One region of the Bradyrhizobium sp. USDA 4369 genome, then DNA from elsewhere that is predicted to be linked to it. Evidence: predicted binding sites of a transcription regulator. Region 1 holds the regulator's gene; each other region holds the start of a gene.
The links. Region 1 encodes PhoB, which activates phosphate uptake and scavenging genes when phosphate is short. Its sites were predicted from a motif close to TGTCATNNANCTGTCAT; they were not measured.

Region 1 (3,885 bases):
CCGTGCCGACGATGGCGGGACGGTCGGCATAGAGCGCAAACGCCCAGGCCCAGGCGAGCGCGTTGGCGAGCACGAGACCGGCCAGCAGCGCAATATTGCGGCCGCCCGCGGTCTGCAGCCAGGCCGGCGCTGGGCGTGGAGGCTGGGGATGATCAATTGGGAAAATCGTCATACTCAGGCAGGAGAGCAAGTCTCGCGCCAGTTGGCAAGCCTTGCTCCGCGAGGGCCAGATCAGCGTAGATTCACGCCGTTCACCCCCGTCTGGCCTGGACCGGCCTGCCTCCGTGGCAATTCGCTGTCCGGTCACGCACAAACAATGACCAGCCGCTGAAAACCTTCGCTCACCCCCGCCTTACCGGACCGAGGCGCTTTGCACGGCGATCTCGCGCCTGACGGCGGCCTCAAACCCGCTGGCCGGTGCGGCGAACATCAGCCGGGTCTCCTCATGGAACGCCGAGAAGATCCCGACGACGACCGTCTCGCCGCCGATCTCGGCCAGGATCGGCGAGCCCGAATAGCCGAAATTCGCCAAGCAATGCACCGTCAGCAACCGGCCATCCTCGGTCATGCCGGCGCTGCAATTGCGCTGTCCGGTCGGCGAATAACGCCGTTCCTGGCCGTAGCCGATCTCGGAAATGGTCCCGGCCGCCGTCGCCGCGGCAAGTTGCTCGCGCGTGAGCGCTGTGACCGTCACCGGCCGCGAAGGCAGCGCGTCCTTCAGAACGATCAGGGCCCAATCGGCGCGCGAGCGGTCAAGCGACCATTTGTCGTGCTGGATCGGCACGAAGTCCGGCGCCACGATCAGCTTGTCGGCAATCGACGAGGCTGCCGGCGTGCCCTTGTTCATGCCGGCCAGGAAGTGGACGTTGCCGGGACTGACCTGGGCGACGCCGTTGAAGACGCAATGCGCGGCCGTGAGCACCAGGCGCGGCGCCACCAGCGTGCCCGTGCACGAGCCACCCGTGCTGTATTGTGCCACGGTGACGACACCGATCGATGACGCCGGCCACGCCGTGGGATCCACGACCTCGCCGATATGCCGGTCGAGCCCGAGCAATTGCTCGGGCCGCGGATTGGCAATGCCTGCTTCGGCCGTTTCCGGCTTGGGCCGCCAGGCGGCGATGGCCTGCTCCGCCTGTCGACGCTGCGCCTCGCTCAGCGTGACTCGCTGGACCTCGCGGCCGGCGGACCGCACGCCATTTCGCCCCGCCATGACCAGCCAAGCATAGCCCTGCGCGACATCCTGCGCGACCACCCGCCCGTCGAGCATCATCAGGCCGAGCATATATTGCGACTGGGCGAAGCCCTGGGCCGCTGCGCGAGAAAACCACCGGCTAGCTTCGCCATGATCGCGGGCGACGCCTTCGCCATTGTAATAGGCGACGCCGAGATAATGTTGCGCGACGGCGAGGCCCTGATCCGCCGCCTTCCGGTACCAGGCCAGCGCCTCGGCGGGGTTGCGCGGCACACCCCAGCCGAACGCCTGCATGAAGCCGACATCGAACTGCGCCCGCGCATCGCCCTTGGCCGCCAACGGCATCAGCCGCCGCATCGCCATAGCTTGCTGGCCATTGGCCGCCGCGGCCACGGCATCCTCGAGTTCGGCGGCCGAACCGGGCACCATGCCGGCGAGCCACACGGCTAAAACGAGAGCAATTGTCCTGATCATCGCGTCCGCGGCATCCCGGTCATCATGATGGGGAGACCAGCAGACGGGATCAAGACGGCAGCCCCATGGCCGCGCGCAAAACGGCTGCCGCGGGCTTACGCCTGCTCGCTCTTGGCGAAGCGGTCGTCGAGCGCGTAGCCGGCGCCGCGCACCGTGCGGATCGGATCCTGCTCGCGGCCCGGATTGAGCAGCTTGCGCAGGCGCCCGATATGGACGTCCACGGTGCGCTCGTCGATATAGATGTCCCGGCCCCAGACGCTGTCGAGCAACTGCTCACGACTGAACACGCGGCCCGGATGCTCGAGGAAGAATTCGAGCAGGCGGTATTCGGTCGGGCCGAGATCGATCGGCCGGCCCGAGCGCGCCACCCGGCGCTTCTCGCGGTCGAGCTCGATGTCCCCATAGGACAGCACCGTCGCCAGCCGCTCCGGGCTCGCCCGCCGCAGAAGACCCTTCACCCGCGCCAGCAGCTCAGGGACCGAGAACGGCTTGACGATGTAGTCGTCGGCCCCGGTCGCCAGGCCGCGCACGCGCTCGCTCTCCTCGCCGCGCGCGGTCAGCATGATGATCGGCAGCTGCTTGGTCTCGGGCCGCGTCCGCAGCCGGCGGCACAGTTCAATGCCGGACAGGCCCGGCAGCATCCAGTCGAGCACCACGAGATCGGGAACGCGCTCCTTCAGCCGCGTGTCGGCCTCGTCGCCACGCCCCACAGTCTCGACCTCATAGCCCTCGGTCTCCAGATTATAGCGCAGGAGCGTGGTCAGCGCCTCTTCGTCTTCCACCACCAGGATGCGCGCAGTCATATCGAACGAGTCTCTCTCAGTTGCCGGGGACCGTGGTGGCGAAGCTCGTCATGTCGCCCTTCGGACGCTTGTCGACCATCGCCTGGCCCTCGATCATGTAGAACACCGTCTCCGCGATATTGGTCGCGTGGTCGCCCATCCGCTCGATATTCTTGGCGCAGAACATCAGATGGATGCAGAACGAGATGTTGCGCGGATCTTCCATCATGTAGGTCAGCAGCTCGCGGAACAGCGAGGTGCAGATGGCATCGACCTCCTCGTCGCCCTTCCACACCGCCATCGCAGCCGGCAGATCGTGCGCGGCATAGGCATCCAGCACCGACTTGACCTGCGACTGCACGAGATCCGTCATGTGCTCGAGGCCACGGATCAGCTTGAGCGGATGGAAATCACTTTCCAGCGCCGCAACCCGCTTGCCGATGTTCTTGGCGAGGTCGCCGATGCGCTCGAGATCGGTGGCGACGCGCATCGCGCCGACGATCTCGCGCAGGTCGACCGCCATCGGCTGCCGGCGCGCGATGGTCAGCACGGCGCGCTCCTCAATGATGCGCTGCAGCTTGTCGACCTCGGCATCGGCGGCGACGACCTTCTGGCCAAGCGCGACGTCGCGCCGAACCAGCGCGTCGACGGAGTCGACGATCAGCCGCTCGGCGAGACCGCCCATCTCCGACACGAGCCGGGTCAGATCCTGCAGATCGCTGTCGAACGCCTTGGCGGTATGTTCACTGGCCATGATGATCTCCTGAAGGCAATGATGCTGTCGGCGTCAGCCGAACCGGCCGGTGATGTAGTCCTGGGTCCGCCGATCGCTCGGCGAGGTGAAGATCTTGCTGGTGTCGTCGAACTCGATCAGCTCGCCGAGATACATGAACGCGGTCTTGTCGGAGACACGCGCCGCCTGCTGCATGTTATGGGTCACGATCGCGATCGTATAGTTCTCGGAGAGTTCCTGGATCAGCTCCTCGACCTTGGCGGTCGAAATCGGATCGAGCGCCGAGCACGGCTCGTCGAACAGGATCACTTCGGGCCTGACAGCCACGGTACGGGCGATGCACAGGCGCTGCTGCTGGCCGCCGGACAGCGACAGGCCGGAGGCGTTGAGCTTGTCCTTCACCTCGTTCCACAGGGCGCCGCCGCGCAGCGCCTTCTCGACCCGGTCGTCCATCTCGGACTTCGAGATCTTCTCATAGAGGCGGATGCCGAAGGCGATGTTCTCATAGATCGTCATCGGGAACGGCGTCGGCTTCTGGAACACCATGCCGACACGGGCGCGCAGCAGGTTCAGGTCGAGCTTGGGGTCGAGAATATTGGTGTTGTCCAGCATCAGCTGGCCGGTGGCGCGCTGGCCCGGATAGAGATCGTACATCCGGTTGAAAATGCGCAGCAAAGTCGACTTGCCGCAGCCGGACGGAC
Region 2 (3,885 bases), 6.4 Mb from region 1:
CCCCGAGATCACGCCGAGCGCGGAGTAACGCGCCTCTTCGGGGCCCGTCAGGATCTGGATCTCCGCGCCGCAGATCTTCTCGGCCTTGGCGATGAAGTCAGGGCCGTTGGAGGCGTCGCGGCAGGCGGCCGTGGCAATCGCGTGGATGCGCCCGACCTTCTGGACCTTGCATAGCGCCCGGAAACGCCGCAGCGCGGTCAGCGCCTTTTCGACGGCATCCGCGGCGAGCAGGCCTGTGGTCTGCACCTCGCGTCCGAGCCCGCACAGCGCCTTCTCGTTGAAGACCGTGACGAGGCTGCGTTCCATCGCCTGGTAGACGACGAGACGGACCGAGTTCGAGCCGATGTCGATGACCCCAACGCTCGCGGCCCTGGCAGCGGGCCGTTTCACCGGGACGTCCTCTGATGACAGGCGCCGTTACGACGGGTTGCGTTCGTTCCGGCGCGTGAGGCGACGCGGCGATGATTCCTTGAGCGACTTTCCACGGCCGGACAGACTCGGATTCGTCATGAAGTAATTGTGCAGGTTGAACGGCTCTTCGCCCTTCGCGGCCTTCATACGCGTTGACGACCCGTCCGGCAACAATTGCCAGCTTTGCTCGGTGTCCTTCAGGTTCGCGACCATGATCTGCTCGAGAACCTGCTGATGCACCGTCGGATTTTGCAGCGGACACAGCACCTCGACGCGACGGTCGAGATTGCGCGGCATCATGTCGGCCGAGGAGATGTACACGGCTGCCTTGGCGCTCGGCAGGCCCTGGCCCATACCAAAGCAGTAGATGCGGCCATGCTCCAGGAAGCGGCCGATCACCGATTTGACCCGGATGTTCTCGGACAGCCCGGGCAGGCCCGGGCGCAGGCAGCAGATTCCGCGCACGATCAGGTCGATCGAGACGCCGGCCTGTGACGCTTCATACAACGCGTCGATGATATCGGGGTCGACCAGCGAGTTCATCTTCATCCAGATCACGGCCGGCTTGCCCTGGCGCGCGAAACTGGTCTCGCCGTGGATGTGCTCGATCATGCGCTTGCGAAGCGTGAGCGGCGACACCGCCATCTTCTCGATGTCGATCGGCTCGGCATAGCCGGTGATATAGTTGAAGACCCGTGTCACGTCGCGGCCGATCACCGGATCCGAGGTGAAGTAGGAGAGGTCGGTGTAGATGCGGGCGGTGACCGGGTGATAGTTGCCGGTCCCGGTATGCACATAGGTCGTCAGGCCGCCGCCCTCGCGGCGCACCACCATCGACAGTTTGGCGTGGGTCTTCAGCTGCAGGAAGCCATACACGACCTGCACGCCCGCGCGCTCGAGGTCGCGCGCCCAGCGGATATTGGCTTCCTCGTCGAAACGGGCCTTCAACTCGACCAGCGCCGTGACCGATTTGCCGGCCTCGGCGGCCTCGGCCAGTGCGCGCACGATCGGCGAATTGTTCGAGGTGCGGTACAGCGTCTGCTTGATTGCGACCACGTCGGGGTCGCGGGCCGCCTGCTGCAGGAACTGCACGACGACGTCGAACGACTCGTAGGGGTGATGGACGATCAGGTCCTTCTGCCGGATCGCGGCAAAGATGTCGCCGCCATGGTCGCGGACGCGCTCGGGATGCCGCGGCACATAGGGCGCGAATTCGAGGTCCGGCCGGTCGACACGCGTCAGCTGCGACAGCTCGTTCATCGCCAGCACGCCGTCGACGACGAACACTTCGTCGTCGGTGGTCGACAGCGCGTCCTGAACGAAGGCGCGCAGCTCTTCAGGCATGTTGGCCTCGATCTCGAGCCGGATCACCGAGCCGCGGCGGCGGCGCTTGAGCGCGGTCTCGAACAGCCGCACCAGGTCCTCGGCCTCTTCCTCGATTTCGATCTCGCTGTCGCGGATGATGCGGAAGGCGCCCTGGCCCTTGACGGTGTAGCCGGGAAACAGCCTGCCGATGAACAGGCTCGTGGCCTGTTCAAGCGTGATCAGGCGGATCACGCCATCCTTGCTGCCGGGGAAGCGGATGAAGCGATCGATCTTGCCGGGCATGCGGATCAGCGCATTCATCGGCCTGCCGTCGGAGGTGCGCATCAGCTGCAGCGCGACGGTGAAGCCGAGGCTCGGAATGAACGGGAACGGATGCGCCGGATCGATCGCGAGCGGCGTCAGCAGCGGGAAGATGCTGGCTAAGAAATGGTCCTCGATCCAGGCGCGCTCGCTCTTGGTGACGTCCTGGCCGTCGACCAGCACGATGCCGAGCTCGGCGAGGAACTTGCGCAGGTCGCGCCAGATCGCCTGCTGGTCGATCGCGAGCTGCGACACGCTTTCGTTGATTACCTTGAGCTGCTCCAGCGGCGTCAGGCCGTCCGGGCTGCGCTCGGCGATGCCCTCGCGCACCTGGGCGCGGATACCGGCAACCCGGACCATGAAGAATTCATCAAGGTTGTTGGCGGAAATCGACAGGAACCGCACCCGCTCCAGCGCCGGATGGCGTGGGTTGACTGATTCTTCCAGGACACGGCGGTTGAAATGCAGCCAGGAGAGTTCGCGATTGATGAAGCGCTCGGGGCTGGAGGCAATCTCGGCCGGAGGTGAGGAAACCTGATCTTTCTCTTGAATTTCAATCGCTTGTTCGGTGTCCATCGGAAAATCGTTCCATCGCCGTCAAGGGCGTCAAATCGGTCCTGCAGAGCGGTGGACCGTAGACTAATGTGAATGACCAGGGGATGACGTTCCCGGCACCATAGAGGTTCCCCGGCGACCGGGCGTCAAGATGGCCCGCGGTCACATACCCTCGGAGGGCCGGAGCAGCTCGGCCGCGAGCGCCCGGGTGACGGGGCGCCCAAGCCGCAGCGACTCATTATCCAGCAGGGCGACCGTATGGCGGGCGGCGGCATAGGAGCGCTCGATCCGGGTGGTGAGATAGCTCACGACGGCTTCGTCGATGGTCAGCTGCCGGTCGGCGGCCAGCTTGACGATCAGGGCCCGAAACAGCTGGTCGTCGGGCGGCAGCAGCGTCACCACCGGACAGGCGCGCAGGCGCGACCGGAGGTCGCTGAGCGCGACCGGCATGGTCGCGGGGGCCTCGCGCGCCGTGATCAGGATGTAGGCCTCGTCCTGCCGTGCCAGATTCAGCAGGTGGAACAGCGCGCGCTCGTCGAAAGCGGTGGGGCTGAGGTCCTCCAGCACCAGCGCGCCGGTGGCTAGCGCCCGTGGAACGGCGGCGATGTCGAGGGCCTGGGCCGAGAGCGAGCGGGCTCCGGACTGTTCGGCCCAGATCGCGGCGAGATGGCTCTTGCCGGACCCGTCCGGTCCGACCAGGAACATGGTGCGTGCCGGCCATTCTGGCCAGGCATCGACCAGCGCCAGTCCTGCCGCGTTGCCGGCGCCTTCGAGGAAGTTGTCCCGCGTCAGACTTTCCGCGTGCGGCAGCGCGAAGGCCAATTGACGAGGGGGAAGATGGCCGGCCAAGTTTGACGTGCTCCGTATCGTGCCTAGGGGGGCGTTGCGGGAGGCCAAAGCCCCACTCATCGCACTTCGATGGTGCTCATGTGGCGCACCCATTCGACCAGGTAAAGCCCGACGGATACGAGGGTAAAGATGGTCACCAGGGTCATCAGCAGAATATCGTAGGGCTTCGGCTCGAAGCCGAAGCTGAGCGACGCCAGCACCAGCGCAGCAAAGGCGACCTGCGCCGCCGTGTTCAGCTTCGACACCATCAGCGGCCGCATCGCGACCGGGCGGTCGAACAGCCAGGACACGATCACCGCCGCGACGATCATGATGTCGCGCGATACCACCAGGATCACGATCCAGCGCGGGATCGCGCCCCAGATGCCGAGCGTCACGAAGATCGAGACCAGAAGCGCCTTGTCGGCGAGTGGGTCGAGCAGGGCGCCGAGCTCGGATCGCAGG
Region 3 (3,885 bases), 4.5 Mb from region 1:
ACCCGCATCATGCGCTTTGCCTTCAAGCTCGCGCAGTCGCGGCCGCGCAAATTCCTCACCGTCGTCACCAAGTCGAACGCGCAGCGCCACGGCATGGTGATGTGGGACGAGATCGCCGCGGAAGTGGCGCGCGAATTCCCCGACGTGACCTGGGACAAGATGCTGGTCGACGCCATGACCGTGCGCATGACCCTGCAGCCGAAGAGCCTCGACACCATCGTTGCGACCAACCTGCACGCCGACATTTTGTCGGATCTGGCCGGCGCGCTCGCCGGCAGCCTCGGCGTGGCGCCGACCGGCAACATCGATCCGGAGCGCCGCTTCCCGTCGATGTTCGAGCCGATCCATGGCTCGGCCTTCGACATCACCGGCAAGGGCATCGCCAATCCCGTTGCGACATTCTGGACTGGCGCGCAGATGCTCGAACATCTCGGCGAGAAGGAGGCCGCGACACGGCTGATGGCGGCGGTCGAGAAAGTGTGTGCGGCCGGCATTCTGACGCCGGATGTGGGCGGCAAGGCGAACACCAAGGAGGTGACCGACGCTGTCATCGACGCGATTCACGGCTCCAACGTCTGAGGCGAGCCGGTCTCCCGTACAATCTCGGCGTGTTCGGGGTTGCGCTTGCAATGGACGCTGCGGGGCGTATATCAGCGCTTCCGCTGCGTCCGCGCATGCCAATCACATGCACGTCATACAGACGCGACAAACGAAGCGGGGGAGAAAGGACACATCATGCGTCGTCACCGTCGAGCCAAGATCGTCGCAACAGTTGGTCCCGCCAGCAATTCTCCGGAGATGCTGAAGGCGCTGTTCCTCGCCGGTGTGGACACTTTCCGTCTCAATTTCAGCCATGGCACGCAGGCCGACCACGCCAAGGTGCACGCCGCGATCCGCGCGCTGGAGAAGGACGTGCGGCGGCCGATCGGCATCCTGATGGATCTGCAGGGGCCGAAGATTCGTGTCGGCACCCTGCGCGACAAGAAGATCCAGGTCGAATCCGGCGAGACCATCCGCTTCGTATTGAACGGCACCGAGGGCGACAAGACCTCGATTCCGTTGCCGCATCCGGAGATCTTTGCGGCGGTCGCGCCCGGTCACGATCTTCTGATCGATGATGGCCGCGTGCGCGTGCGCGTCACCGGCCTCGGCGACGACTGGATCGAGGCCAAGGTGATCGTCAGCGGGACGATCTCCAACCACAAGGGCATCAATCTGCCTGGCACCATCCTCGAACTGTCGCCGCTGACACCGAAGGATCGTTCCGATCTCGCTTTCGGCCTCGAGCTCGGCGTCGACTGGGTGGCGCTGTCGTTCGTCCAGAAGCCGTCGGACGTGCTGGAGGCGAGGGGCCTGATCAACGGCCGCGCCGGAATCATGTCCAAGATCGAGAAGCCGGCGGCGCTCGACCGCATCGACGACATCATCCAGCTGTCGGACGCGATCATGGTCGCGCGCGGCGATCTCGGTGTCGAGATTCCCAATGAGGACGTGCCGGGCAGGCAGAAGGAGCTGGTGCGCGCGTGCCGGCTGGCGGTGAAGCCGGTGATCGTCGCGACGCAGATGCTGGATTCGATGGTGGCGACGCCGACGCCGACGCGCGCCGAAGTGTCCGACGTGGCGACCGCGATCTATGACGGGGCCGATGCGGTGATGCTGTCCGCGGAATCGGCCAGCGGCCAATATCCGCGCGAGGCGGTGGCGATGATGGACAGCATCATCAAGGCGACCGAAGGTCACAAGATGTATCGCTCGATCGTCGAGGCGACGCAGCCGGGCGAGGAGCAGACGCCACCGCACGCTGTTGCGACGGCCGCGGCCGATCTCGCCTCGGCGATCCACGCCAAGGCGATCGTGGCCTATACGTCGAGCGGCACCTCGGCGTCACGCGTCGCGCGCAAGCGGCCGAGCCTGCCGATTCTCGCGATCACGCCGAACGAGGATACGTCGCGCCGCATGTGCCTGCTGTGGGGTGCGCACAGCGTCCTGTCGCAGGACGTGCAGAGCTATGAGGAGATGGTCGAGCGCGCGACGTTCTTCGCGGTCCAGGAAGAGTTCGCCCAGGCAGGCGACCTGCTGGTTGTCGTCGCCGGCATCCCGTTCGCACAGGCTGGCACCACCAACAATCTGCGTGTCGTAACCGTGCCCAGATAGGAGGCAGTGAAAATCCCGTGCGTGCGGGCCGCCTGTCGCCTGTTTGTCGCACCGCGCTGGTATCGCGGGAATGTGACGAGGACATCGCGAGTCGTCATACGAGCGGCGTCAGCAGCAGTCCGAAAGGGTCAGCTCTGTGATGCGGCCGGTCGTCATCGCAGTGTCATCAGGGACTGTTAGGTGGGCGCGCATGGGATTTGAGACTGCTGGTGAAGAAAGCCCGACCCGGCGCTTTCGTACGCTCTTCATCTCCGATGTTCATCTCGGAGCCCGCGGATCGCAGGCCAATCTGCTCGTCGATTTCCTGCGCCATCACGACGCCGACACCATCTATCTGGTCGGCGACATCATTGACGGCTGGGCGCTGAAATCGAGCTGGCATTGGCCACAGTCACACAACGATCTCGTCCAGAAGATGCTCCGCAAGGCGCGCAAGGGGGCGAAGATCGTCTACGTGCCGGGCAATCACGACGAGTTCCTGCGCGGCTATTACGGCACCCATTTCGGTGGCATCGATGTCGTCGAGAACATCGTGCATACCGGCAAGGATGGGAAGCGCTATCTCGTCATTCACGGCGACATCTTCGATCTCGTGGTCCAGAACGCCCGCTGGCTCGCCCATCTCGGCGACAAGGCCTACGACTTCGCGATCCAGATGAATCGCCTGGTGAACTTCTTCCGTCGCATGTTCGGCGTGCCCTATTGGTCGCTGTCGCAATGGGCCAAGCAGAAGGTCAAGAACGCCGTGAACTATATCGGCGCGTTCGAGACCGCGCTGGCGGCCGAGGCGCGGCGGCACGGCGCCGATGGCGTGATCTGCGGCCATATCCACTGTGCCGTGATCCGCGACCAGGACGGGATCCGCTACATGAATTGCGGCGACTGGGTCGAGAGTTGCACGGCGCTTGTCGAGCACGAGGATGGCAGCTTCGAGATTCTGACCTGGACCGATCCGTTGAAGCAGCCAGCCCCGGTTCCACAACTGGCGGCCCGCGCCGCCTGAGGCGATCTGAGCCTTCCCTTGATCTGAGCCTTCCCTTGCCTCCCGGGGATGGGGCGCGGTAAAATGGGGGATGACAGCCCATTCCCCGATCCTGCCCGTGACCGCCGCCGACATCGATGCCGCGGCGGCCACGCTGGCACCCGTGGCGGTGCGGACGCCGCTGTTGCCGGCTCCTGTGCTCAGCGCGCAGTTCCAGGCGAATGTCTTCGTGAAGCCGGAGGTGCTGCAGCGGACCGGCTCCTTCAAGTTTCGCGGCGCGTACAACAAGCTGGCGTCGATCCCGCAGGCAGAGCGCGCCAACGGCGTCGTCGCATTCTCCTCCGGCAATCATGCGCAGGGCGTCGCTCATGCCGCGACGCTGCTCGGCATGCACGCGACGATCGTGATGCCATCGGATGCTCCGGTGGCCAAGCGCCAGCGCACTAAGGCGTTCGGCGCCGACGTCGTGCTGTACGACCGCGACCGCGACGATCGCGAGGCGATCGCCCGTGACATCGCCGGCAAGCGCGGCTCGACAATGGTGCCGCCCTATGACGATCCCTACGTCATTGCCGGGCAGGGCACGGTGGGGCGCGAGATCGCCGAGGATCTCGCTGGGCTCGGCCTGTCGCCCGACGTGGTGCTCGTGCCGGCCTCTGGCGGTGGATTGCTCGCCGGTGTGTCGACGGCGGTGAAGGCACGCTTTCCAGCGACGCAGATGATCGTGGCCGAGCCCAAGGGATTCGACG
Region 4 (3,885 bases), 1.6 Mb from region 1:
GGATATGCTAGTTTCCCATCTAGGGAATGGGCTCAGAGACCTGCCAAAGATGGCAAATTTGCCGATGACGCAAATTTAATGTCTGTGGTGGGGGGTATGAGATAGGGTTTTTCGAGAACCGGCATAAGGTCCGTCAGGACCTCAATTCCGGGCAACCAACGGGAATTCGACCATGTCGGACCTAGACCGCAACTATGCTTCACCCTTTGGCCGGGTGGCCGGGCGCGCCGATGCCGCGACCGTCGACGCCGGTCTGCGCGCCTACATGCTGCGCATCTACAATTACATGAGCATCGGCTTGGCAATCACCGGTCTGGCGGCGCTCGGCGTCTACATGGCGTCGGTGACCGGCGATCCGGCGGCGGGCGTGTTCAAGTTCGGCGCCAACACCTACCTGACGCAGTTCGGCTACGCGATGTTCGTGAGCCCGCTGAAATGGCTGTTCATCCTGGCTCCCTTGGTCATGGTGTTCGCGATCTCGGCCGGTATCAACCGCTTGGCGCCGTCGACCGCGCAGATCCTGTTCTGGGTGTTTTCGGCCCTGATGGGTATCTCGCTGTCGTCGATCTTCCTGGTGTACACCCACACCTCGATCGTGCGGGTGTTCTTCATCACCGCGGCAACGTTCGGTGCGCTCAGCCTGTACGGCTACACCACCAAGCGTGACATGACCGGCATGGGCTCGTTCCTGTTCATGGGTCTGATCGGCATCGTGCTGGCGAGCCTCGTGAACCTGTTCCTGGCGAGCTCAATGCTGCAGTTCATCGTCTCGGTGGTCGGCGTGTTCGTGTTCGCTGGCCTCACGGCCTGGGATACGCAGCGCCTGAAGAACGAGTACATCTATGGCTACGCCTCCGCGGGCGGCGACATCGCCGAGCGCGCAGCGATCACCGGCGCCCTGTCGCTGTACTTGAACTTCATCAACCTGTTCACGCTGCTGCTGCAGCTGCTCGGTCAGCGCGACTGATCCAGCGGACCACCGTCACAGCCTTCGAAGCCCCGGCCTCACCGCCGGGGCTTTTCGTTTTGCCGGCCCGCTTGGATCTTGCTCGTTTGCACCCTGCTCGTTTGCGCCGAGCGCAGACACGCAGCGACAGCCATGCCGCAACGGCGGATTGATCGTCCAATCCGCCTTGCTATGGTTCCGCCATGCTTGACATCGACATCCGGCCCACCGGCGAGGCCGATCTTCCCGCCATCACCGCCATCTACGGTCAGGCCGTGCGCGAGGGCACGGCCACCTTCGAGCTCGATGCTCCGGACTTGACCGAAATGACCCGCCGCTTCCGTGCGCTCGCGGATGGCGGCTTCCCTTATTTCGTCGCCCTGCTGGACGGGCAGGTGGTGGGCTATGCCTATGCCGGACCTTACCGACCCCGCCCTGCCTATCGCTTCACGGTGGAGAATTCGATCTATCTGGCCCCTGCGAGCCAGGGCCGCGGCATCGGAAGGCAATTGATGCAGCGCTTGATCGCGGCTTGTGAGGAGCGGGGCTTCCGCCAGATGATCGCCGTGATCGGCGACTCCGCCAATGCCGGATCGGTGGGGCTGCATCGCGCCTGCGGCTTCCAGATGATCGGCACCCATCCGAGCGTCGGGCTCAAATTTGGCCGATGGCTCGACACGGTCATGATGCAGCTGCCGCTCGGCGCCGGCAGTAGCAACGTGCCGGCCGCGTAATCAAGGCAGGTCCTCTCCGCGATCGCGCCTCGCGAGCCCCGCCGGTCGGCGGGCCGGGACTACGTGACGCGCGTCATATCACCGGATCAGACCAAGGCTGGCTTTGGCGCGATCACCAGCAGCACGCGCTCGAGCTCGTGGCCGCGCCGCAGGATCAGGCCGGTCGCCGAGATGACGCTGTACATGCCCTGCTTGCGAGCGAGGCGCGGGTCCTTCTCGATGCGGTAGATCGGCACCTCGGACGCGCGACGAAACACGGAAAACACCGCCCGGTCGCGCAGGAAGTCGATCGAATAGTCCCGCCATTCGCCATCGGCGACCATGCGGCCGTAGAGATTGAGGATCCGGTTCAGCTCAAGCCGGTCGAACGTCACCCGATTGGGCGCTGCGGCCGCGCTGCGGGCCGCCGCGCGGTTCTCGCTCGGATCGGCATCCTCCGGGGTGAGCTTCATCGGCGTCCTCCTGTCATCTCTGTGACATGATCGCGCCATCCGCCGGAAGCCGCAAGGGGCGGCTTTCAGTGTTGCGTGCGGCTCCAGCTGCGGACGTCACGAGTTCCGCGAACACGTCAGCGTCACGGGATCGTTAGCGGAATCATAATCGCGCCGTCTTTCCGCCCAGGGACCGCCCCCGATCTTGGGCATAAGTTTCGTGTGCGTTGGCCCGGTCCTTTCGGTTCCGGATTCCTCAGCCCCCAGCCCCCCGGGGTCGTCAGGATCGGGTCTATTCACAAGTGATGGCAAAGGGCCAACGCAAGTTGGTCCTTTTGCTTTTTGGACCGGCGCAGGGCTGCGTCGCTGCGGGATGCGCGCGATCAAGCCTGACGCGCCTGAGCGCGGCCGGGAACGGCTCCAAGACCAGCGGATTTGGAGCAGGCGCTAATGCAGCTCGGAATAGGCTGCGCCGAGCATCGGACCCGGCCGGTCACGGCTGCCGTCCTGCACATAGACAACGGCGCCGTCGACGCCTTCTTTGGCGATCTTCTCCAGCGGCACGCTCCAGCTGGTCGATGTTCCGGTCCAATCGCCAAGCTTCAACAGATTGCGAACGACGTTGTAGTAGGTCAGCTCGCGCCCGCTGTTCTCGCCGCGCCCGACCTGGATCGGGACGGCCCGCGAAATCGAGCAGACCCAGACCTCGCCATGCCTGCGCGGCATGTGTTCATCGGCCGCGGCGACAGAGACGGTCAGCTCCTGGCCCTCGATCGACAGTCTGACCGGCACCGACATGGCGGCACCGCCCTGCGCGGTCTCCTCAATGGCGCCCTCGATCGCCTCGCGATCACTGCCAATGACATGAACCGAGCCGTTGACCACAGCCTGGGGGGTATAGACCTCACGATCGCCGCGAACGCGGGAGTAGGCACGTTGCCGCGCCGTGAAGCGGGAGTCCGCCAGGGTGTCCTTCCAACCGAGATAGTCCCAATAGTCGATCGGCAGCGACAGCGCGATCACCGACGGATCTCTGGCCAGATCGCCGAGCACCTTGTCGGCCGGCGGACAGGAGGAGCAGCCCTGAGAGGTAAAAAGTTCGATCACCGCACGCGGATCGGAGGCAGCTGGCCGGACGAAAGCGATGACCGCACAGACACTGAGCGCCGCGCGCGACCACCACGACATCTGTCCACCCATCATCACTGTCCTGTCCGGAACAACACTGTCCGCCACACCCTGCTGCGTCAATAAAATGCGAAGCCGCCCTCGGCGTTGACAACCAAAAATGCAAAGGAGGCAGCCTATGTCATAGGCCGCCTCCTTCATCACCCGCTACTCACTTCAGAGTGAGCCAATCTGCCGCATCGCGCCTTGGTTAAGCGGCGAGCTTGCGCAGCACGTAGTGCAGGATGCCGCCGTTACGATAGTAGTCGAGCTCATCGAGCGTATCGATGCGGCAAAGCAGCGGCACCTGCTGCGCCGCGCCGTCGGCCGAAACGATCTCAGCGGTCAGCGTCTGGCGCGGCTTCAGGTCGCCCTGCAGCCCCTTGATGGTGACCTTCTCATCGCCCTTGAGCCCGAGCGACGACCACGACGTGCCTTCCTGGAAGGTGAGTGGAAGCACACCCATGCCCACCAGGTTGGAGCGGTGGATGCGCTCGAAGCTCTGGCAGATCACGGCGCGGACGCCGAGCAGACGGGTACCCTTGGCCGCCCAGTCGCGCGACGAGCCGTTGCCATATTCGGCGCCGGCGAACACGACCAGCGGCAC

Region 2: the regulator PhoB is predicted to act here: its motif matches at 2,686-2,702, upstream of ACVIJ6_RS31440 (RNA degradosome polyphosphate kinase).
Region 3: the regulator PhoB is predicted to act here: its motif matches at 2,305-2,321, upstream of ACVIJ6_RS22975 (UDP-2,3-diacylglucosamine diphosphatase).
Region 4: the regulator PhoB is predicted to act here: its motif matches at 2,144-2,160, upstream of ACVIJ6_RS09650 (DUF2794 domain-containing protein).

What each region holds. Positions count from the first base shown of each region.
Region 1 covers NZ_JBSRYH010000001.1:551,615-555,499, forward strand. The annotation lists partial or broken gene ACVIJ6_RS02555 (HoxN/HupN/NixA family nickel/cobalt transporter) at 1-172, opposite strand, end outside; gene ACVIJ6_RS02560 (trypsin-like serine protease) at 353-1,669, opposite strand; gene phoB (phosphate regulon transcriptional regulator PhoB) at 1,765-2,472, opposite strand; gene phoU (phosphate signaling complex protein PhoU) at 2,489-3,205, opposite strand; gene pstB (phosphate ABC transporter ATP-binding protein PstB) at 3,239-3,885, opposite strand, start outside.
Region 2 covers NZ_JBSRYH010000001.1:6,924,394-6,928,278, reverse strand. The annotation lists gene ppx (exopolyphosphatase) at 1-390, opposite strand, end outside; gene ACVIJ6_RS31440 (RNA degradosome polyphosphate kinase) at 418-2,613, opposite strand; gene ACVIJ6_RS31435 (chromosomal replication initiator DnaA) at 2,755-3,441, opposite strand; gene ACVIJ6_RS31430 (CDP-alcohol phosphatidyltransferase family protein) at 3,498-3,885, opposite strand, start outside.
Region 3 covers NZ_JBSRYH010000001.1:5,078,162-5,082,046, forward strand. The annotation lists gene ACVIJ6_RS22965 (tartrate dehydrogenase) at 1-579, shown strand, start outside; gene pyk (pyruvate kinase) at 736-2,154, shown strand; gene ACVIJ6_RS22975 (UDP-2,3-diacylglucosamine diphosphatase) at 2,345-3,157, shown strand; gene ACVIJ6_RS22980 (threonine ammonia-lyase) at 3,228-3,885, shown strand, end outside.
Region 4 covers NZ_JBSRYH010000001.1:2,140,399-2,144,283, forward strand. The annotation lists gene ACVIJ6_RS09640 (Bax inhibitor-1/YccA family protein) at 173-967, shown strand; gene ACVIJ6_RS09645 (N-acetyltransferase family protein) at 1,150-1,680, shown strand; gene ACVIJ6_RS09650 (DUF2794 domain-containing protein) at 1,767-2,132, opposite strand; gene ACVIJ6_RS09655 (DUF1223 domain-containing protein) at 2,559-3,299, opposite strand; gene acnA (aconitate hydratase AcnA) at 3,490-3,885, opposite strand, start outside.